3 regions of the Enterobacter sp. R4-368 genome follow, and region 2 is predicted to be linked to each of the others. Evidence: predicted binding sites of a transcription regulator. Region 2 holds the regulator's gene; each other region holds the start of a gene.
The links. The regulator PurR, encoded in region 2, represses purine synthesis genes. The targets are predictions, from matches to a motif close to CANGCAAACGTTTGCNTG.
Positions count from the first base shown of each region.

Region 1: a site for PurR is predicted at 6,250-6,267, ahead of purL (phosphoribosylformylglycinamidine synthase). Genes of this name have one in related genera too.
Region 3: a site for PurR is predicted at 3,097-3,114, ahead of gcvT (glycine cleavage system aminomethyltransferase GcvT). Genes of this name have one in related genera too.

Region 1 covers NC_021500.1:1,659,791-1,667,583, forward strand. Annotated here, with positions in the region: gene qseG (two-component system QseEF-associated lipoprotein QseG) at 1-303, opposite strand, end outside; gene qseE (two component system sensor histidine kinase QseE/GlrK) at 300-1,736, opposite strand; gene purL (phosphoribosylformylglycinamidine synthase) at 2,272-6,159, opposite strand; gene mltF (membrane-bound lytic murein transglycosylase MltF) at 6,399-7,793, shown strand, end outside.
Region 2 covers NC_021500.1:725,352-733,144, forward strand. Annotated here, with positions in the region: gene gloA (lactoylglutathione lyase) at 1-314, shown strand, start outside; gene rnt (ribonuclease T) at 407-1,060, shown strand; gene H650_RS03300 (Grx4 family monothiol glutaredoxin) at 1,099-1,443, opposite strand; gene H650_RS03305 (C40 family peptidase) at 1,783-2,613, shown strand; gene sodB (superoxide dismutase [Fe]) at 2,738-3,319, shown strand; gene H650_RS03315 (MFS transporter) at 3,374-4,543, opposite strand; gene cydH (cytochrome bd-I oxidase subunit CydH) at 4,712-4,801, opposite strand; gene purR (HTH-type transcriptional repressor PurR) at 5,099-6,124, shown strand; gene punR (DNA-binding transcriptional activator PunR) at 6,143-7,054, opposite strand; gene punC (purine nucleoside transporter PunC) at 7,167-7,793, shown strand, end outside.
Region 3 covers NC_021500.1:2,113,822-2,121,614, reverse strand. Annotated here, with positions in the region: gene pepP (Xaa-Pro aminopeptidase) at 1-385, shown strand, start outside; gene ubiH (2-octaprenyl-6-methoxyphenyl hydroxylase) at 382-1,560, shown strand; gene ubiI (FAD-dependent 2-octaprenylphenol hydroxylase) at 1,579-2,781, shown strand; gene gcvT (glycine cleavage system aminomethyltransferase GcvT) at 3,205-4,299, shown strand; gene gcvH (glycine cleavage system protein GcvH) at 4,323-4,712, shown strand; gene gcvP (aminomethyl-transferring glycine dehydrogenase) at 4,886-7,759, shown strand.

The DNA of each region.
Region 1 (7,793 bases), 930 kb from region 2:
ACGCGCGGCGGCAGGCGATAAACGTTGCGCACAGTCCATACCGCGCAGCCAGTAAAGCGGATTGGTGTCGACGTTTTGCCCGGACAGCGACCAGATATCGTCGCAATCTGTGGACAAAAAATCGGCCAGTTGATGTTCAGGGAGCCGTTCTTCCTGGAGGTCATGAATCGCGCTTTGCGGTTTTTGTGCAACACACCCCGCCAGCAGCAGACAAGGAAACACGCGAAGCCAGGCGTTTTGCTGTGTAACCGCGTTAATCACGCGGGAAAAAACATGCGACATACTCACCAGATTTAGATTCATTGAGTGGATTTTTCCGGCGCATTGAGAGGTAGCTCAATACGGAAACAGACATCAGCTTTGCTGCTCGCCACCAGATGCAGTTCGCCTTGCATACGGCGAATGCAGTCCCTGGCAATGCTTAGCCCCAACCCGCTGCCTTTCACCGCGCCTTTTCGCTGGTGGCTGCCCTGGAAGAACGGTTCGAAGATCATTTCACGCTCCGTTTCAGGGATCGGCGTACCGGTATTTGCCACTTCGATACAGAGCCGCGCGTTGGCAGTATAGCTGTGCAGAGAAATGTTACCGGATTCAGCACCATAGTGCACCGCGTTGGAGTAAAGATTATCCAGCACGCTCATCAGCAACATCGGTTCGGCCTGGCAGGTCGCCACATCAAGGGCGACATCGGTATGCATCATTTTAGCTCGCGCCGGCAAACTGTGGGCAGAGATCACCATTTCTACCAGTGGCGCAAGTTCCACGGTTTCCAGCTCTACCGACCCCTCCGCCAGCTTGCGGTTGTAATCCAGCAATTGCTCAATCAGTTTTTGCAGATTGCGGCTGCTGGCATCGAGGATCTCCACCACCTCTTTCTGTTCCATCGTCAGCGGTCCAACAACCTGATCGGCCAGCAACTCGGTGCCTTCGCGCATGCTGGCAAGCGGCGTTTTAAGCTCGTGGGAAAGGTGGCGTAAGAATTGATGACGCTGTGATTCAAGCCAGGCGAGTCTTTCGCTCAGCCAGAGGATCCGTTCCCCAACATAACGCAGTTCGCGCGGGCCTTTAAAGACAACGCTACGGCCCAGGGTTCTCCCCTCGCCCAAGCGATTAATCATCCGCTCGATGCCCTTCACCGGACCGATGATCATGCGGGTAAACAGCAGGACCAGCGCCAGGCTCACCAGGAACAGCACCAGCGCCTGCCAGCCGAAAAACTGGCCGCGTTCGGCAATTTCCAGCTGAAGCTGTTGCCCGCGGGAAAAAACCACCGCCCGTGTCGATTGCACCATCTCGGTATTGGCGGCGGCAAACGCTTCAAGCTGCGCAGAGGCCTCGGCAGACGGGCCGCTATTTTTACATTGCAACTGGGCGAGCGCGTTTAAATCCTGGCGCAACGCCTGGTAAAGTTTATCGTCAGGGAGCACGCCCGCGTGGGCGTCAAGCATTTCGCTATAACGCTTACGCTGATTCTGATACACGCGCGCCAGGGTGGCATCATCCAGCACACAGTACTGCCGGTAGCTACGCTCCATTTCCAGTGCGGCATTGGTCATTGCTTCACTGCGACGCGCGTCAATCAACGTTGTGCGGTTAGTCTGCAACGCCTGCGCACTGAGTGCGTTCAGGCTTTGCCACGCCTGCCAGGCTAACACCAGCAGCGGCAACAGGATTAACAAAAACGCCATCATGACCAGTTGGCGAAGCGAGCGGGGGAAAACAGGCCAGCGTTTCAATGCACTTCTCTCGCAAAAAAAGGTATGGAGATGCTAACTGATTTACCAAAAGCCAGAAACAACAAAGCCGGGTATTAACCCGGCTTTGTTATGAAATTAGGCGGTGCCTAACTCGACGTTTCGCCCGATGCCTGATAAAGCAACGCAATTATCAGCAGGTGGACGGCAGGCACCTTTAAGTGCGTCATTCGAAGTTTATGTAGCGCGTCCCGAAGGGGCTGACATAAGGAGGTGAATGAGCCACTGCGTAATATTATGCAGGTATTGTGCCAACACGCCAACAATTAATTTAATCTATTGATTTTTAATAATTTAATATTTTAAAAATGAAAGTGTGATGTGCTTATCATTTCAACAACCTGTCGCTATTTAGCAACACACTGATAGCATCAAAAATAAATCATTTATAATCAATAAATTAAATGTCTCTTTTTGGAGACACCACTTGATACCCTATGTCGGGAAATGCAGACACTTTTGCTCAGACGAAAAAAAGCCCTCTTACAAAGAAGAGGGCTTACTGATGATGACGAAATTAACCCAACTGTTTACGGGCGTTGCGGAAGATACGCATCCACGGGCTGTCTTCGCCCCAGTTTTCCGGATGCCAGGAGTTGGAAACGGTGCGGAACACGCGCTCCGGGTGCGGCATCATAATGGTTACGCGCCCGCTTTCGCTGGTCACAGCCGTAATGCCGTTCGGTGAGCCGTTCGGGTTCGCCGGATAAGTTTCCGTCACGACCCCGGTGTTATCCACGTAGCGCAACGCCACCAGTCCTTTGCTTTCCAGCTGCGCCAGATGCGCGCCATCACGCACTTCTACGCGACCTTCACCATGGGAAACGGCGATTGGCATCTGCGAGCCGACCATACCGCTCAGCAGCAGCGACGGGCTTTGCGTCACTTCCACCAGGCTGAAGCGCGCTTCAAAGCGGTCGGAGTGGTTACGCACAAAGCGCGGCCACAGCTCGCTGCCCGGGATCAGTTCACGCAGGTTAGACATCATCTGGCAACCGTTACACACGCCAAGCGCCAGTGTCTGCGGGCGATGGAAGAAGGTTTCGAACTCGTCACGCACACGCTCGTTGAACAGAATCGATTTCGCCCAACCCTCACCTGCACCCAGCACATCGCCATACGAGAAGCCGCCGCAGGCAACCAGCGCCTGGAAGTGCTCAAGGCCAGTGCGCCCTGCCAGCAGATCGCTCATATGCACGTCAATGGCATCAAAACCGGCGCGATGGAATGCAGCCGCCATTTCAACGTGCGAGTTGACGCCCTGCTCACGCAGCACAGCCACTTTCGGCCGCGCACCGGTAGCAATGAACGGTGCAGCGATATCGTCGTTGATATCAAAAGAGAGCTTCACGTTAAGGCCCGGATCGTTGTCATTGGCTTTCGCCTGATGCTCCTGATCCGCACACTCCGGGTTATCACGCAGGCGCTGCATCTGCCAGGTGGTTTCCGCCCACCACATGCGCAGCTGAGTACGGCTTTCGCTAAACACCGCCTGGCCATCAGCTTCAATCACAAAGCGATCGCCAGCAACGGCAGTACCGAGATAGTGAACGCTATCCCCCAGACCATAAGCCGCGAGTACGCTTTCTACCGCTTCGCGATCGGCCGCGCGCACCTGAATCACCGCGCCCAGCTCTTCATTAAACAACGCCGCCAGACGATCCTGGCCCAGAGACGCGATATCAACGTTGATGCCGCAGTGACCGGTAAAGGCCATCTCTGCCAGCGTGACCAGCAGGCCGCCATCGGAGCGATCGTGATAGGCCAGCAGTTTGCGGTCCGCCACCAGCGCCTGGATAGCATCAAAGAAACCTTTCAGTTGCTCAACGTTACGCACATCAGCCGGTTTGTCCCCAAGCTGGCGGTAAACCTGTGCCAGCGCGGTGGCACCCAGTGCATTATTGCCATTACCCAGGTCAATCAGCAGCAGGGCGTTATCTTCCGTGGAAAGCTGCGGGGTAACCGTGCGGCGAACATCTTCAACACGGGCAAACGCGGTGATCACCAGTGACAGCGGCGAGGTCATTTCGCGCTGCTCGCTGCCTTCCTGCCAGCGGGTTTTCATCGACATGGAGTCTTTACCCACCGGAATGGTTAAACCGAGCGCCGGACAAAGCTCTTCGCCCACCGCTTTCACTGCGGCATACAGCCCGGCGTCTTCACCCGGGTGACCGGCGGCGGCCATCCAGTTCGCCGACAGCTTGATACGTTTGATATCGCCAATCTGCGTTGCAGCGATGTTAGTGAGCGCTTCACCCACCGCCAGGCGGGCGGAAGCGGCGAAGTCCAGCAGCGCAACCGGCGCACGTTCGCCCAGCGCCATCGCCTCACCGTAGTAGCTATCAAGGCTGGCGGTGGTGACTGCACAGTTCGCCACCGGAATCTGCCACGGGCCAACCATCTGATCGCGCGCGACCATACCGGTCACCGTACGGTCGCCGATGGTCACAAGGAAAGTTTTTTCCGCCACGGTCGGCAGGTGCAGCACGCGGTTAACCGCATCGGCAATGGAAATGCCCTGCACGTTCAGCGCTTCGCCAGCCGCCTGACGAGACGCGACATCGCGGGTCATCTTCGGCGTTTTACCCAGCAGCACATCCAGCGGCATATCGATCGGCTGGTTGTTAAAGTGGCTGTCGTTAAGCGTCAGATGTTGAGCTTCCGTCGCTTCACCAATCACCGCGTACGGCGCGCGCTCGCGGCGGCACAGCTCGTCAAACAGCGCCAGTTGATCGGCGGCAACCGCCAGCACGTAGCGCTCCTGCGATTCGTTACACCAGATCTCAAGCGGGCTCATTCCCGGCTCATCGCTCAGAATATCGCGCAGCTCAAAACGACCGCCGCGACCGCCGTCGCTCACCAGCTCCGGCATGGCGTTAGAAAGGCCGCCCGCGCCAACGTCGTGAATAAAGAGGATCGGGTTGGCATCACCCAGCTGCCAGCAGCGGTCGATAACTTCCTGGCAACGACGCTCCATCTCCGGGTTGTCACGCTGTACGGAGGCAAAATCAAGATCCGCGTCGGACTGACCGGAGGCCATCGACGACGCGGCGCCGCCGCCCAGACCGATATTCATCGCCGGACCGCCCAGCACGATCAGTTTCGCGCCAACGGTGATTTCACCTTTCTGCACGTGATCGGCACGGATGTTGCCGATGCCGCCCGCCAGCATGATCGGTTTGTGGTAGCCGCGCAGCTCTTCGCCATTGTGGCTGTTCACTTTCTCTTCATAAGTACGGAAGTAACCATTCAGCGCCGGACGACCAAATTCATTGTTGAACGCCGCGCCGCCCAGCGGGCCGTCGGTCATAATGTCCAGCGCAGTAACGATACGATCCGGTTTACCGAAATCCTCTTCCCACGGCTGTTCAAAGCCAGGAATACGCAGGTTAGAAACGGAAAAGCCCACCAGCCCCGCTTTTGGCTTCGCGCCACGGCCGGTTGCGCCTTCGTCGCGGATCTCGCCGCCGGAACCTGTCGCCGCCCCCGGCCACGGCGAAATCGCCGTCGGGTGGTTGTGAGTTTCCACCTTCATCAGAATATGCGCCGGTTCCTGATGGTAGTCGTAACGCCCTTCCCCGCGATCGGCGAAGAAGCGACCCACTTCGGAACCTTCCATCACTGCGGCATTATCTTTATAGGCCGACAGCACGAAATCCGGCGTTTGCTCGAAGGTGTTTTTGATCATTTTGAACAGCGACTTCGGCTGCTGCTTGCCATCAATCACCCAGTCGGCGTTGAAAATTTTGTGGCGGCAGTGCTCAGAGTTCGCCTGCGCGAACATATAAAGCTCGATGTCGTTCGGATTGCGCCCCAGGCGGGTAAACGCCTCTTGCAGGTAGTCGATTTCGTCTTCCGCCAGCGCCAGCCCCAGACGCAGGTTGGCATCAATCAGCGCCTGACGGCCTTCACCGAGCAGATCCACGCTCTGTACCGGCGCAGGCTGATGGTGCTCAAACAGGCGTTCGGCGTCGGCTTGTGACGTGAATACGCTCTCCATCATGCGGTCATGCAGCTCTGCGGCAACGTCGTTCCACTGGGCGTCAGTCAGCCCGGCTGCGTCAACGTAATAGGCGACGCCGCGCTCAAGGCGATTGATTTTGTTAAGGCCGCAGTTGTGGGCGATATCGGTAGCTTTAGAAGACCAGGGAGAGATGGTGCCGGGACGAGGAGTGACGAGCAGTAATTTTCCGGTCGGGGTATGGCTGCTAAGGCTCGGGCCGTATTTCAGCAAGCGCTGGAGCCGCGCGTATTCATCTTCTGTCAGCCCATCATTGAGATCGGCGAAGTGAGCGTATTCGGCGTAAATGTTGCTTACCGGGAGGTTGGCGGCCTGAAAACGTGCCAGCAGTTTGTTGATACGGAAAGCGGACAATGCAGGCGAACCACGCAGAATTTCCATCATAAGTCTCTCGTCTTCGATTACGAAGCGTCGGGGACGCTTTAAGTGTGCACCAGGGGAAAACGGGCGTCATTATAGAGAATCCTGCGCGTCGACGAAACCGTTTGCGTCGAAATAAAATCGCCGTCAATTTTTAACAATAGCTGTCGCCGAATGCTCTAATTAGTTGCCAACTGGCGTTTTGTTGCGCAGAATGCCGCTCAATCACCGACAAACCTTACTGTTATCATCACGAGAATCTTCTGAGGCAAAGCACGGCGCAGAGAATTAACTCCTTGAAAAAATTTAAGATTAATTATCTGCTCATCGGCATTGTCACCCTGCTGCTGGCAGCGGCCCTGTGGCCTTCTATCCCCTGGTTCGGCAAAGCCGACAATCGCATCGCGGCGATCAAAGCTCGTGGGGAGCTGCGCGTCAGTACGGTTGCCACACCGCTCACTTACAACACCGTTGATGGCAAAACGTATGGGCTGGATTACGATCTCGCGCAGCATTTCGCCGATTACCTTGGCGTCAAACTGAAAGTCACGGTGCGCCAGAATATCAGCCAACTGTTTGATGACCTTGATAATGACGACGCCGATATGCTCGCCGCCGGGTTGGTCTACAACAGCGAACGGGTGAAGAACTATCAAACCGGGCCGGTCTACTACTCGGTTTCTCAGCAACTGGTGTACCGCGTGGGCAGCTACCGCCCCCGTACGCTGGAATCCGTTAATGCCAGCCAGTTAACCATCGCTCCCGGTCATGTCGCCCTGGACGATCTGCGTGAATTAAAAGAGAAGAAGTACCCGGAGTTAAGCTGGACGGTGGATGAAAAGCTCGGCACGACCGCGTTGCTGCAACAAGTGGTCGACGGGAAACTGAGCTACACCGTCGCTGATTCGGTCGCCATTAGCCTGTTCCAGCGCGTGCACCCCGAGCTGGCGGTGGCGCTGGATATTACCGATGAGCAACCCGTCACCTGGTTTAGCAAGCGCGATGACGATAATACGCTGTCGGCCGCGATGCTCGATTTTTTCAATTATATGAATGAAGACGGCACACTTGCGCGGCTGGAGGAGAAATATCTCGGCCATGGCGAGGATTTTGACTATGTCGACACGCGTACCTTTTTACGCGCCGTCGATAGCGTGCTGCCGGATCTGCAACCGCTGTTTGAAAAATACGCCCAGGCGATCGACTGGCGACTGTTAGCGGCCATCTCTTATCAGGAGTCACACTGGGACTCCCAGGCCACTTCACCCACCGGCGTTCGCGGCTTGATGATGCTGACGCGTAATACGGCGCAGAGCTTAGGTTTAAGCGATCGCACTGACGCCGAGCAAAGCATCAGCGGCGGCGCGCGTTACCTGGTGGACATGATGAGCAAAGTGCCGGACACCGTGCCGCAGGATGAAAAAATCTGGTTCGCGCTGGCGGCTTACAATATGGGCTACGCGCACATGCTGGATGCCCGTGCGTTAACGGCGAAAACCAAAGGCAACCCGGACAGTTGGGCAGACGTGAAACAGCGCCTGCCGTTATTAAGCCAGAAACAGTACTACAGCAAGCTAACGTACGGCTACGCTCGCGGACACGAAGCCTATGCCTATGTAGAAAATATTCGTAAGTATGAAATTAGCCTGGTCGGTTAT
Region 2 (7,793 bases):
GTGAAAACCCGGAATATAAATATTCGCTGGCTTTCGTTGGCTACGGCCCGGAAAGCGAAGAAGCGGTGATTGAACTGACCTACAACTGGGGCGTGGAAAGCTACGATCTGGGTAATGCTTACGGTCATATCGCGCTGAGCGTGGAAAACGCGGCGCAAGCTTGCGAAGCTATCCGCAACAACGGCGGTAATGTGACGCGTGAAGCGGGTCCGGTTAAAGGTGGAACCACGGTTATCGCCTTCGTTGAAGATCCGGACGGTTACAAAATCGAGCTGATCGAAGAGAAAGACGCCGGTAAAGGCCTGGGTAACTAATCCCCTCCGGGCGCGCTTTGCGCCCGCTGTTTTACATCCCTTCGTAAAATTTGCCATAATGCGCTGCCATTTTCCCGTATCAAGAGATCCTGATGTCCGATAACGCTCAACTGACTGGTCTGTGCGACCGTTTTCGCGGTTTTTACCCTGTGGTAATTGATGTTGAAACCGCCGGGTTTAACGCCAAAACCGACGCGCTGCTGGAGGTCGCCGCCATTACGCTGAAAATGGATGAACAAGGCTGGCTCATGCCCGACAGCACGCTGCATTTCCACGTTGAGCCTTTCGAAGGCGCGAACCTGCAACCCGAAGCGCTGGCCTTTAACGGCATTGATCCGGGCAATCCGCTGCGTGGCGCGGTGAGTGAGCATGACGCCCTGCATGCCATTTTTAAAATGGTGCGCAAAGGCATTAAAGATCAGGGTTGTAACCGCGCAATTATGGTGGCGCACAACGCGACGTTCGATCACAGTTTTATGATGGCCGCTGCGGAACGCGCTTCACTGAAACGCAACCCGTTCCACCCGTTTGTCACTTTCGATACCGCGTCTTTAAGCGGGCTGGCACTCGGGCAGACGGTGCTGTCAAAAGCGTGTGGCGCGGCGGGCATCGCGTTTGACGCCTCGCAGGCGCACTCCGCGCTATACGATACAGAGCAAACCGCCCTGCTATTTTGCGAAATCGTCAATCGCTGGAAGCGCCTTGGCGGCTGGCCGTTGCCTATCGCGGACGAAAATCAGGCATAAAAAAAGCGACCGTCAGGTCGCTTTTTTATTGGCAGAAATTACTCTGCGCTCGGCTCGTCTTTATGTTTTGCCGCCGCTTCTTTGATAAGCGTCTGCAATTCGCCGCGTTGATACATTTCAATCACGATATCGCAGCCGCCAACCAGTTCACCTTCAACCCACAGCTGCGGGAAGGTCGGCCAGTTAGCGTATTTCGGCAGTTCTGCGCGAATATCCGGGTTTTGCAGAATGTCTACATAGGCAAAACGTTCACCGCATGCAGAGAGCGCTTGTACCGCCTGGGCGGAGAAACCGCAGCTTGGCAGCTTCGGAGAGCCTTTCATATACAGCAGAATCGGGTTTTCAGCGATCTGGCGCTGGATTTTTTCAAGTGTTGTGCTCATTGTCATGCTTCCTTCAACTTCTTCTACGGCAGATGTTCGCCATTGTAACGGTTCATAGGGGCATCGGAAAATAACATTTTGTTCACCGTTCATGATTTTATCGTCTGTCGGCAAAAGTTGCCTTAAGAATATGACTTAACTCAACTCGCCATCCCGCTTGCTGCCTAACTCTTGAGCACATAGAAACGTTTTGCTGCTTTTTTTTGCGCTTGTTAACGAAACGAAGCTATAGATGCAAAAACAGTATTAACTTTTGGGGTTTTTATGGATTAGAATCGACGAGTTTTAAAAAACCATTTGCAGGCATATTAAATGCTTGCCCTAACAGGGGATTGCTCAGTGGCGCGGATACCAAAAGCTTCAATCACGCTCTGTGCTTTGTTGTTCACCACGATTTCTTTCACGCCATTAGCGAGTGCCTCTGAACAGGCGCGAGCGTCGGCCGTGCAAAAATCGCATCTGGCGAAAGCATCCGAACGTAAGAAAAAAAATACATCACAAAAGACACCAAAGAAAAACAGTCGCAGTCCGGCAGAAAAAACCACCAGCAAAAAAACAACGGAGAGTAAAAAAGCTCCGGCAAACAAAAAAGTTACTACCAGCAAAAAAGCCAGCAAAATCACCTCGCGTCGTAATACATCCAGCCCGTTAAAAACCACCGCCGTCACCTGGACTGAGAAATGTACGCCGCGCAAAGGCCACAAGCCGCATTGTGTGAAGGTTAAAAGCACTAACGCCATCGCCGATGTGCATAAAGTTCGCATTCAAAAAGCACAAAAAACCGCCATGTCCAAGCTGATGAATCAGATTGGCAAGCCTTATCACTGGGGCGGCACCTCACCAAGCACCGGTTTCGATTGCAGCGGTCTGGTCTATTACGCATATAAGGATCTGGTGAAATTCCGTATTCCGCGTACCGCCAATGAAATGTATCACCTGCGCGATGCATCGCCGGTGAATGTGGCGGAACTGGAGAGCGGCGATCTGGTGTTCTTCCGTACCCAGGGCCGTGGTACCGCCGATCACGTGGGCGTGTACGTCGGTAATGGTAAATTCATTCAGTCTCCGCGTAGCGGCCAGGACATTCAGGTTACCTCGCTGAGTGAAGATTACTGGCAGCGCCATTATGTTGGCGCGCGTCGCGTCGTGACGCCGAAAACCATTCGCTGACCCCTCACCTGCCGCGCCTGCGGCAGGTAACTCCCTCTTTTGTCTGGCCTTTCGATTTGCTACCCTAATCCGCACATCCAGTAGGGCTATTGGGTGTTATTAAAATAATGAAAGGAGAATAGCAATGTCGTTTGAATTACCTGCATTACCGTATGCAAAAGACGCCCTGGCGCCGCATATCTCAGCCGAAACGCTGGAATACCACTATGGTAAACACCATCAGACGTATGTCACCAACCTCAACAACCTGATCAAAGGCAGCGCTTTTGAAGGTAAATCGCTGGAAGAGATTGTGAAAAGCAGCGAAGGCGGCGTGTTCAATAATGCAGCCCAGGTCTGGAATCATACTTTCTACTGGAACTGCCTGGCCCCGAATGCTGGCGGTGAACCGACCGGTGAGCTGGCGGCAGCTATCGCCAAATCATTCGGCAGCTTTGCCGAATTCAAAGCGCAATTCACCGATGCTGCGGTTAAAAACTTCGGTGCTGGCTGGACGTGGCTGGTGAAAAAAGCGGATGGCACATTAGCCATTGTTTCAACGTCTAATGCGGGCACTCCGCTGACAAGCGATGCAACCCCGCTGTTAACCGTCGATGTCTGGGAACATGCGTATTACATCGATTACCGTAATGCGCGTCCGAACTACCTCGAACATTTCTGGGCGCTGGTAAACTGGTCATTCGTGGCCAAAAATTTAGCGGCATAAACGCGGCATAAAACAAAGGAGGGGCTAGCCCCTCCTTTTTTGCATTTGTGCTATTTATTCTGCTGCGGCACAGGCACGTTCTGGCTGAGAGTGACCAGAGAACAGCACCACCAGCAGGCCCAGCCCGGCAATAATTGCCCCCATAACCGGGACGAAATCATAACCCAGCCCAGCGGAAATCACTGCCCCACCGGCTGCCGCGCCCAGCGCGTTACCGAGGTTAAAGGCACCGATATTGACTGAAGATGAAAGGCCCGGTGCTTCATGCGCAACGCGCATGACACGCATCTGCAACGGCGGAACCACCGCAAACGTCGCCGCGCCCCACACCACCATGCTGATGGCTGCGCCCACTTCACTGCGCGCCAGGAACGGGATCGCCAGCATGATGGCAATCAGCAGGATCAAAAAACCTTTCAGCGTGCCGGTGACCGAGCGATCCGCCAGTTTGCCGCCAAGATAATTACCAATGGAGAAACCAACGCCAATCAACACCAGCATCGCCGTCACAAAAACGGGAGTGGCATCGGTAATGGTGTGCAGTACCGGCGCAATGTAGGTATACAGCGTGAACATGGCGCCTGCGCCGAGCACGGTGGTCAGCAATGCGGACAACACTTGTGGGCGTACCAGTACCGACAGCTCTTTACGTACGTCCGGGCGCTCACCTGTGCCACCTTTCGGCAGCGAAAAGAACAGGCTTGCCATGGCAATCACACCCAGCCCGGCGGTGGCCATGAAGGACATACGCCAGCCAATGGTTTCACCCAGCCAGGTTGCGGCAGGCACACCGCCAATGTTAGCAATGGTCAGCCCCATAAACATGGTTGCCACTGCGCTGGCCTGCTTCTCTTTGGCGACAACGCTTGCCGCCACCACCGAGCCAAGACCAAAAAACGCGCCGTGGTTCAGGCTGGTGACGATCCGCGCCAGCATTAATGTGGCGTAATCCGGCGCAATCGCCGACAGCACGTTACCGAGCGTAAAAATCGCCATCAAAAAGATCAGGGCATTGCGTCTGCCGCGGTGAGACAGCAGCAATGTCATTAACGGCGCACCGACCATTACGCCGATAGCGTAGGCGCTAATCAGCATCCCCGCCGCCGGAATAGAAACGTCGACGCCGCGGGCAATAACCGGCAGTAATCCCATCGGGGAAAACTCGGTGGTACCAATGCCGAAGGCGCCAATCGCCAGGGCAAGCAAAGGGAAATTAATTTTCATCTGTGACTCCAAAATAGACATGCCGACTTGCGACCCTGTCGCTGAAGCCAAAAGTATGACAGCTATCACAAAAAACAGAAGTTAGCAGAATGACAAAAGATTATTGCAGAAGTGATAACAATGGCGGGGAAGAAAACCGAGGGAGAAAAGGCTCTCCCTCGCGATAGATCAATGCAGTGCAGCAGTCAGACCGCCGAAAACAATCAGGCTCAGAACGATGACGGTAGTGATTAAAGAATACTTCAGATCGGTGCTCATCAATTTTCCCCTTTTTAATTTCCCCACAAAAAGTGAGATAACGCATTTTTGCACAAATTATCTTAAAAATCTTGCGGGAATTCGCAGGAGAAACGTTTTAATACTTCCCCTTTTGCTCAAGATCAGACAAAATTCGACGCTAAATTTATTAGCGTACCGGCCATTGACTCCCCTCCTGACGTCCAGTGTCGTTTTCCCGGCGTACCGCACCCCCTTTGATGGGTACAGGGTGATTAAAGGCAAACGTTTACCTTAAGTATTATCAGGAGCTTATGATATGGTCTGGAGTGATATCTGATGGCAACGATTAAAGACGTAGCGAAACGAGCAAACGTTTCCACTACAACCGTATCACATGTAATTAACAAAACCCGTTTCGTCGCCGAAGAGACGCGCAACGCTGTGTGGGCGGCGATTAAAGAGTTGCACTATTCCCCCAGCGCCGTCGCCCGCAGCCTGAAAGTGAATCACACTAAATCGATCGGCTTGCTGGCCACCAGCAGTGAAGCGGCCTACTTTGCTGAAATTATTGAAGCCGTAGAGAAAAAGTGCTTCCAGAAGGGTTATACCCTGATCCTCGGCAATGCCTGGAATAGCCTCGAAAAACAGCGTGCTTATCTGTCGATGATGGCGCAAAAGCGCGTTGATGGTTTGCTGGTAATGTGTTCCGAATACCCGGAATCGCTGTTGAGCATGCTGGAAGAGTACCGCCATATTCCGATGGTAGTGATGGACTGGGGCGAAGCGAAGGCCGACTTTACGGATTCCGTTATTGATAACGCCTTTGAAGGCGGTTATATGGCCGGGCGCTACCTTATTGATCGCGGACACCGCGATATTGGCGTGATCCCCGGCCCGCTGGAGCGTAACACTGGCGCTGGCCGTCTGGCCGGCTTTATGAAAGCGATGGAAGAAGCCCTTATCAGCGTGCCGGAAAACTGGATCGTGCAGGGCGATTTCGAGCCGGAATCCGGCTATCGCGCGATGCAGCAAATCCTCAATCAGGCGCATCGCCCTACCGCAGTCTTTTGCGGCGGTGACATTATGGCGATGGGCGCACTGTGCGCTGCCGATGAGATGGGTTTACGCGTACCGCAGGATATTTCCCTGATTGGTTATGACAACGTACGTAACTCACGCTTCTTCACCCCGGCCCTGACCACGATTCACCAGCCGAAAGATTCGCTGGGAGAAACGGCGTTTACCATGCTGCTTGATCGTATCGTCAACAAGCGCGAAGAGTCGCAGTCTATTGAAGTACATCCGCGTCTGGTTGAACGCCGTTCCGTGGCCGATGGCCCGTTCCGCGACTACCGCCGCTAACCGCTTATTACGGAGCCGTTAATTCGGCTCCCGTAACCACTCGTCATTCAGCGTTTCGCTATCTCCCAGATATTCCAGCAGCCAGTTTAACGCCGGGGACGCCTCATTTTGTTGCCATGTCAGGCAGCACGCCGCATCCGGGAAGGGATTTTCCAGGGTCAGCGCAACCCAGTCACCGCTGTCGAGCCGCGGGCGGGCAAAGTGGGCCGGCACCATTCCCACGCATAACCCTGCCGATAAGCACGCCTCCGACGACGCCCAATCAGGAACAATCACGCGTTTCTGATTATCCAGCAGCCAGGTAATACGTTTCGGCAACGAGCGGGACGTATCTTCCTGGATAAGTGAAGGCCAGTTGCGCAAGGTATCGTCGCTAAGCGGGCCTGCCAGTGACGCCAGCGGATGGCGACTGGAAACCACGCATTTCCAGCTCAGCATTCCCATATCGCGAAACGCATAACGCCCACCGACGGGAATAGCCTGCGTTGCGCCGATCGCCAGCTCCACCCGCCCGTCAGCAAGCGCATCCCAGACACCGTTAAAGACTTCCTGGTAGACCTGCAACTCAACATCACTGAAATGTCGATAGAAATCGACGATTAATTGCCGGGTACGTTCAGGTTTTACGATGTTGTCGACGGCGATCGCCAGTTGCCCGCGCCAGCCGTTGGCAATTTGCTGGCACTGCTGACGGGTGATCTGCATTTTTTTGATAACAGCTCGCCCTTCTTTCAAAAACCAGACTCCGGCAGGCGTAAGCTCAACATCCCGATGGCGGCGTTCAAACAGCGGAACAGCCAGCCACTCTTCAAGTTGCCGCACGGTATAGCTCACCGCAGAAGGTACACGGTGTAACTCCTGCGCCGCACCGCTAAAACTGCCATTGCGCGCGACAGCATCAACCACTTCCAGCGAATATTCTGACCACATAATCTGCCTGCAAAAAATTTGAAACCACTACGCAAATATTAGCGTTTCACAAGCGCTAATGCACTCCTTACACTCGACAGCCCTGATTACCTGCAATTAAAGAGAAACACCAATGCAACCTGGCAACGGATTTTTAGTCTGGCTCGCGGGATTAAGCGTGCTCGGCTTTTTAGCCACTGATATGTACCTCCCCGCCTTCAGCGCGATACAGCAAGATTTAGACACATCGTCTGCGGTGGTTAGCGCGACTTTAAGCCTGTTTCTGGCGGGCTTTGCCATTGCGCAACTGGTATGGGGGCCGCTATCAGATCGCTATGGTCGCAAGCCGGTTTTGCTGGCCGGGCTGGCGATTTTCGCGCTGGGCTGTCTTGGAACATTATGGGTACGTGATGCAACCCTGCTGCTGGTACTGCGCTTTCTCCAGGCGGTCGGCGTCTGCGCCGCGACAGTAAGCTGGCAGGCGCTGGTGACGGATAACTACCCCGCGCATCGCGTCAATCGCATCTTCGCCACCATTATGCCGCTCGTGGGTTTGACGCCGGCACTGGCACCGCTGCTGGGCGCCTGGATCCTTGCGCATTTCAGCTGGCAGGCCATTTTCGCCACTTTACTGGCGATAACGCTAATTCTGATGATCCCGGCATGGCGGCTGAAATCACCCGCGCAGAAAAGTGAACACCACGAACAACCGCTGACATTTATGGATCTGCTGCGTGCCCGGGATTATCGCGGGAATGTG
Region 3 (7,793 bases), 1.4 Mb from region 2:
AGTGACCAGCGAAGTGGTGCGCATCATGATTACCGGGCTGGTGAAGCTCGGCATCCTGAAAGGTGAAGTCGATGAACTGGTGGAAAAAAACGCCCACCGCCCGTTTTTTATGCACGGCTTAAGCCACTGGCTCGGGTTGGATGTGCACGATGTCGGTGTCTATGGCAAAGATCGCTCGCGTGAGCTGGCACCGGGCATGGTGCTGACGGTTGAACCAGGTCTTTACATCGCGCCGGATGCCGATGTGCCGGAGCAGTATCGCGGTATTGGTATTCGTATTGAAGATGACATCGTCATCACCGAAGACGGCAACGAAAATCTGACCGCCAGCGTCGTGAAAACCGCTGACGAGATTGAAGCGCTGATGGCGGCATCACGTTCATGAGTGTGATTATCGTTGGCGGTGGCATGGCTGGCGCAACGCTTGCGCTGGCGATTTCTCATCTTACTCACGGCAAATTACCTGTTCATCTGGTAGAAGCCAGCGTTCCCGGCGCATCCGCACATCCGGGGTTTGACGCCCGCGCCATTGCGTTAGCGGCAGGCACGTGCCAGCAGCTGGCGCGTATCGGCATCTGGCAAGCCATCGCTTCCTGCGCAACGCCAATTTCAACGGTTCATGTCAGCGATCGCGGCCATGCAGGTTTTGTCACGCTGGATGCGCAGGATTACCACATCGATGCGCTTGGCTACGTTGTCGAACTGCACGACGTTGGGCAGCGGCTGTTCACGCTACTGCAAAACGCGCCCGGCGTTACGCTGCATTGCCCGGCGAAAGTCAGCGCGGTTGCCCGTGATGAGGGGCAGGTGAGCGTAACGCTGGAAAGTGGTGAATCGATTACTGGTCAGTTATTGGTGGCGGCAGACGGCTCCCGTTCACGCATTGGCGAGCAACTGGGTGTGGACTGGCAGCAAGCGCCTTATCACCAGGCGGCGGTCATCGCCAACGTCACCACCTCTGTGGCGCATCAGGGGCGGGCGTTTGAGCGTTTTACCCAACATGGCCCGCTGGCAATGTTGCCGATGTCACAAGGTCGCTGTTCGCTGGTGTGGTGTCATCCGCTGGAAAAACAGCAGCAGATTGCCGCCTGGTCTGACGAACGTTTCTGCCACGAGTTACAAAAAGCCTTTGGCTGGCGGCTTGGGCGCATCCTGCACGTGGGCAAACGCAGCGTTTACCCGCTGACGCTGACCGCGGCCTCTTCGCCTGTCTCGCACCGCGCGGTGCTGGTCGGCAATGCCGCGCAAACGCTGCATCCTATCGCCGGACAGGGTTTTAACCTCGGCATGCGCGATGTGATGACGCTGGCGGAAACGCTGGCTGAGGCGTGGGCGGCTCAGCGAGATGTTGGCTACTATCCCGTGTTGACGGGCTACCGCGATCGCCGCCATGCGGACAAAAAAGCCACTATCGGCGTCACCGATGGGCTGGTGCATCTGTTTGCCAATCACTGGATGCCGTTGGTCGTCGGGCGGAATGCCGGGCTGATGGCAATGGAATTATTTACTCCGGCGCGCGATGCGCTGGCGCAGCGTACCCTCGGTTGGGTTGCCCGTTAAAGACAAAAGGAGCGAAGAGTGCAGAGTGTTGATGTTGCGATTGTCGGCGGCGGTATGGTCGGGCTGGCGCTGGCCTGTGGTTTACAGGGCAGTGGGTTGCGCGTGGCGGTGCTGGAGCAGAATGAACCGACACCGCTGGCGGAGGATGCGCCTCCGGCGCTGCGCGTGTCAGCGATCAATGCTGCCAGCGAAAAGTTACTGACGCACCTTGGCGTCTGGTCAAACATTATTGCCCAACGTGCCGGGCGCTATCACGGCATGGAAGTGTGGGACAAAGACAGTTTTGGCCGCATCGCGTTTGACGACCAGAGCATGGGCTACAGCCATCTTGGTTACATTATCGAAAACGCGGTGATCCACCAGGCACTGTGGGATAAAGCCCGCCAATGCAAGGACGTCACCCTGCTGGCCCCGGCTGAGTTGCAGCAGGTGGCGTGGGGCGAAAACGACGCGTTTCTGACCTTAAAAGATGGCACCATGCTTACTGCACGGCTGGTGGTTGGCGCAGATGGCGCGAACTCCTGGCTGCGCAACAAGGCCGATATTCCGTTGACGTTCTGGGATTACCATCATCATGCGCTCGTGGCGACCATTCGCACCGATGAGCCGCATCAGGCGGTAGCGCGCCAGGTGTTTCACGCCGACGGCATTCTCGCGTTTTTGCCGCTTAACGATCCGCATTTGTGCTCAATTGTCTGGTCGCTGCCGCCTGAGCAGGCGAAAGCTATGCAGCAGGCGAGCGATGAAGCATTCAACCAGGCGCTGTGTGTGGCGTTCGATAATCGCCTTGGACTGTGCCGTGTTGAGAGCGAACGTCAGGTCTATCCGCTCACCGGCCGCTATGCGCGCCAGTTTGCCGGGCACCGCCTGGCGCTGGTTGGCGATGCAGCGCACACTATTCACCCGCTGGCGGGGCAGGGTGTTAATCTCGGGTTTATGGATGTCGCTGAGTTGATCACCGAGCTGAAGCGTCTGAGCCGTGAAGGTAAAGACATTGGTCAACATCTTTATTTGCGCCGCTATGAGCGCAGCCGCAAACACAGCGCGGCGCTGATGCTGGCCGGGATGCAGGGCTTTCGCGAACTCTTCTCAGGTGCAAACCCGGCTAAGAAACTGCTGCGCGATATCGGCCTGAAACTGGCAGATACCCTTCCCGGTGTGAAAACGCGGTTGTTACGCCAGGCGATGGGTCTTAACGATCTGCCTGAGTGGTTACGTTAACTGCATCACACTTTCCCTTCCCGGTCCCGGGAAGGGATACCTCTACCTCATTTGAAATATTCTAATTTCACCTCATTTTTCGGATTAGATTTTCTCATGTTACGTTTTTTTCTTTTCGGGAAAATCCACTCTTTTACAGAGTGAAATGCTGCACTCTCCTCTGGTTTGTCGTTGATGCTGATTTTTTATGAAGGGTGAGGCGTTATTCAACAGAATAATGCTCTAATGGCATTTTGTGCGTGACGGGTCATAAGCTAATGTGATGGACCATTTTTCCTTATGGTTAAGCACTGCTTTCGGTGATAAGTTCAGGCCAAAGAGAACGTTTGCGTCGACGTCGTAAAACGGTGTCGGCACCAGTTGTTTTGGCGCAAATCACGCCGCCGAAAAACGTGATGGCTCAGCTTATTCGACGAGGAAAAGATGGCTCAGCAGACCCCTTTATACGAACAACACACGCTAAACGGTGCCCGCATGGTGGACTTCCATGGCTGGATGATGCCGCTGCATTACGGCTCGCAAATTGACGAGCACCATGCGGTGCGCACCGATGCCGGAATGTTTGATGTGTCGCATATGACCATCGTCGATCTCAAAGGCAGCCGCACCCGGGAGTTTCTGCGTTATTTGCTGGCAAACGACGTCGCAAAACTCACGAAGCCCGGTAAAGCGCTCTATTCCGGTATGCTAAATGCCTCGGGCGGCGTAATTGATGACTTAATCGTCTATTACTTTACCGAAGATTTCTTCCGCCTCGTTGTAAACTCCGCCACCCGCGAAAAAGACCTCTCCTGGATTTCCCAACACGCTGAACCTTATGCCATCGACATCACCGTCCGTGATGATTTGTCGCTGATTGCGGTCCAGGGCCCGAACGCGCAGGCGAAAGCCGCCAGCCTGTTTACAGACGAGCAGCGCCGCGCCGTTGAAGGTATGAAACCGTTCTTTGGCGTTGAAGCCGGTGATCTGTTCATTGCGACCACCGGTTATACCGGTGAAGCAGGGTATGAAATTGCGCTGCCTAACGAAAAAGCGCCCAGCTTCTGGCAGGCGCTGGTCAATGCGGGCGTGAAACCTTGCGGCCTGGGCGCGCGCGACACGCTGCGTCTGGAAGCGGGTATGAACCTGTACGGTCAGGAGATGGATGAAGGTATCTCTCCGCTGGCCGCCAACATGGGCTGGACGATTGCCTGGGAGCCGCAGGAGCGAGACTTTATTGGCCGCGACGCGCTGGAACTGCAGCGTGAAAAAGGCACCGAACAGCTGGTTGGCCTGGTGATGACGGAAAAAGGCGTATTGCGTAATGAACTGCCGGTGCACTTCACCGATGCGCATGGCAATGTGCAAAAAGGCGTGATCACCAGCGGTACGTTCTCGCCTACGCTCGGCTACAGTATTGCACTGGCGCGTGTTCCGGCGGGGATCGGCGAAAATGCCGTTGTACAGATCCGCAACCGTGAAATGCCGGTCAAAGTCACTAAACCTGTTTTTGTGCGCGCTGGCAAAGCTGTCGCGTAACCTTTTTATCTGGAGAGAATGAAATGAGCAACGTACCAGGCGAACTGAAATACAGCAAAGAACACGAGTGGCTGCGCAAAGAAGCGGACGGGACCTACACCGTTGGCATCACCGAACACGCACAGGAACTGCTGGGCGATATGGTGTTTGTCGATCTGCCGGAAGCGGGCACGACCGTTAGCGCGGGCGATGATTGCGCCGTTGCCGAATCGGTAAAAGCGGCTTCTGATATCTACGCGCCAATCAGCGGTGAGATCGTGGCAGTCAACGACCAACTGGCGGATTCACCAGAGCTGGTCAACAGCGAGCCGTATGGCGAAGGCTGGATCTTCAAAATTAAAGCCAGCGACGAAGCAGAAATTGCCGCCCTGCTGGACGCAACAGCCTACGCCGCACTGCTCGAAGACGAGTAAATACGCCTTATCCTTCGCGTAGCAGACGCGTTGGCTTCCTCGCTATCCCCAGTTGCTTACTGATGTTTGCGCCTGGGGATATGCTGCGTCGCCGCCTTCCTGCAACGCGAAGGGTTCAGCGTATTCAGGTAATTTCTACATCGATTCACTGCACGTTTCAGGAACCATCGCTCATGACACAGACTTTAAGCCAGCTTGAAAACCGTGGCGCTTTCATTGGACGTCACATCGGGCCGGATGCTCAGCAACAGCAGGAGATGCTGAACACAGTTGGCGCGGATTCGTTAAACGCACTGATTGGCCAGATCGTGCCAAAAGACATCCAGCTTGCAACACCGCCGCAGGTTGGGGAATCGACCACTGAGTTCGCGGCCCTGGCCGAGCTGAAAGCGATTGCCAGCCGCAACAAGCGCTTTAAGTCTTACATTGGCATGGGCTACACCGCCGTGCAGCTGCCACCAGTTATTCTGCGCAACATGCTGGAAAATCCGGGCTGGTACACCGCTTACACCCCGTATCAGCCAGAAGTGTCGCAGGGTCGCCTTGAAGCGCTGCTCAACTTCCAGCAGGTTACGCTCGATCTCACCGGGCTGGATATCGCTTCCGCGTCGCTGCTGGATGAAGCCACTGCGGCGGCTGAAGCAATGGCCATGGCGAAGCGCGTCAGCAAACTGAAAGGCGCCAACCGCTTCTTCGTCGCCGCCGATGTGCATCCGCAAACGCTGGATGTCGTGCGCACTCGCGCCGAAACCTTCGGTTTTGATGTGATTGTTGATGACGCGGCCAAAGTTCTTGATCACCAGGATGTGTTCGGCGTACTGCTCCAGCAGGTCGGTACCACGGGCGAAGTGCATGATTACAGCGTGCTGATTAATGAGCTGAAATCCCGCAAAATTGTGGTTAGTGTCGCCGCTGATTTGCTGGCGCTGGTGCAACTGACTGCGCCGGGCAAACAGGGTGCCGACATTGTGTTCGGCTCCGCGCAGCGCTTTGGCGTGCCGATGGGCTACGGTGGCCCGCACGCGGCATTCTTTGCTGCAAAAGATGAATTCAAACGCTCCATGCCAGGCCGCATTATCGGCGTGTCGAAAGATGCCGCCGGTAACACCGCGCTGCGCATGGCGATGCAGACGCGCGAGCAGCATATTCGCCGCGAGAAAGCCAACTCCAACATCTGTACTTCGCAAGTGCTGCTGGCCAACATTGCCAGCTTGTACGCGGTGTTCCACGGCCCGGCCGGGCTGAAACGCATTGCCGGACGTATTCATCGCCTGACCGATATTCTTGCTGCCGGTTTGCAGCGTGGCGGCCTGAAACTGCGCCACGCGCACTACTTCGACACCCTGTGTGTTGATGTCGCGGACAAAGCCGCCGTGCTGGCCCGCGCCGAAGCGCAGGAGATCAACCTGCGTAGCGACATTCTCAACGCCGTTGGCATCACGCTGGATGAAACCACCACGCGTGAAGATGTGCAGGTGCTGTTTAACGTGTTGCTGGGCGATAAACACGGCCTCGATATTGATGCGCTGGATAAAGAGGTCGCGCTCGACAGCCGTTCTATCCCGCAGAGCATGCTGCGCGAGGATGCTTTCCTGACGCACCCGGTGTTTAACCGCTATCACAGCGAAACCGAGATGATGCGTTACATGCATTCGCTGGAGCGTAAAGATCTGGCGCTGAACCAGGCGATGATCCCGCTGGGTTCCTGCACCATGAAACTGAACGCGGCGGCGGAAATGATCCCGATCACCTGGCCGGAATTTGCCGAACTGCACCCGTTTTGCCCGCCGGAACAGGCAGAAGGTTATCACCAGATGATCGCCCAGCTCTCCGACTGGCTGGTAAAACTGACAGGGTATGATGCGCTCTGCATGCAGCCGAACTCCGGCGCGCAGGGTGAATACGCAGGCCTGCTGGCGATTCGTCACTACCATGAAAGCCGCAATGAAGGTCACCGCGATATCTGCCTGATCCCAAGCTCTGCGCACGGCACCAACCCGGCATCGGCGCAGATGGCGGGGATGCAGGTTGTGGTGGTTGCTTGTGATAAAAACGGCAACATCGATCTGGCCGATCTGCGTGCGAAAGCAGAGCAGGCGGGCGACAACCTCTCTTGCATCATGGTGACGTACCCGTCCACCCACGGTGTGTATGAAGAGACAATTCGCGAAGTGTGCGAAGTGGTGCATCAGTTCGGCGGCCAGGTTTACCTGGATGGCGCGAACATGAACGCCCAGGTGGGCATCACGTCACCGGGCTTTATCGGCGCGGATGTGTCACACCTCAACTTGCATAAAACCTTCTGCATTCCGCACGGCGGTGGCGGTCCGGGCATGGGGCCGATTGGCGTGAAAGCGCATCTGGCACCGTTTGTACCGGGTCACAGCGTGGTGCAGATTGAAGGGATGCTCACCCGTCAGGGCGCGGTCTCTGCGGCACCGTTTGGCAGCGCATCGATTCTGCCAATCAGCTGGATGTATATCCGCATGATGGGCGCGGAAGGGCTGAAACAAGCGAGCCAGGTGGCGATCCTTAATGCCAACTACATCGCCAGCCGTCTGAAAGAGGCTTTCCCGGTGCTGTATACCGGTCGCGATGGTCGCGTCGCGCACGAATGTATTCTCGACATTCGCCCGCTGAAAGAAGAGACCGGCATCAGCGAACTGGATATCGCTAAGCGCCTGATCGATTACGGTTTCCATGCGCCGACCATGTCCTTCCCGGTTGCCGGTACGCTGATGGTGGAACCGACTGAATCAGAAAGCAAAGTCGAACTGGATCGCTTTATCGATGCCATGCTGGCGATTCGTGCGGAAATCGAACGTGTGAAACAGGGCGAGTGGACGCTGGAAGATAACCCGCTGGTTAACGCTCCGCATACGCAGAATGAGCTGGTGGCTGAGTGGAACCACGGTTACACCCGCGAACTGGCGGTGTTCCCGGCTGGTTTTGCCAACAAATACTGGCCGACCGTGAAGCGTCTGGACGATGTGTACGGCGATCGTAATCTGTTCTGTTCCTGCGTACCGATGAGCGAATATCAGTAATACACTGATTAAGCTATCTTTTAAGGGCGCTTCG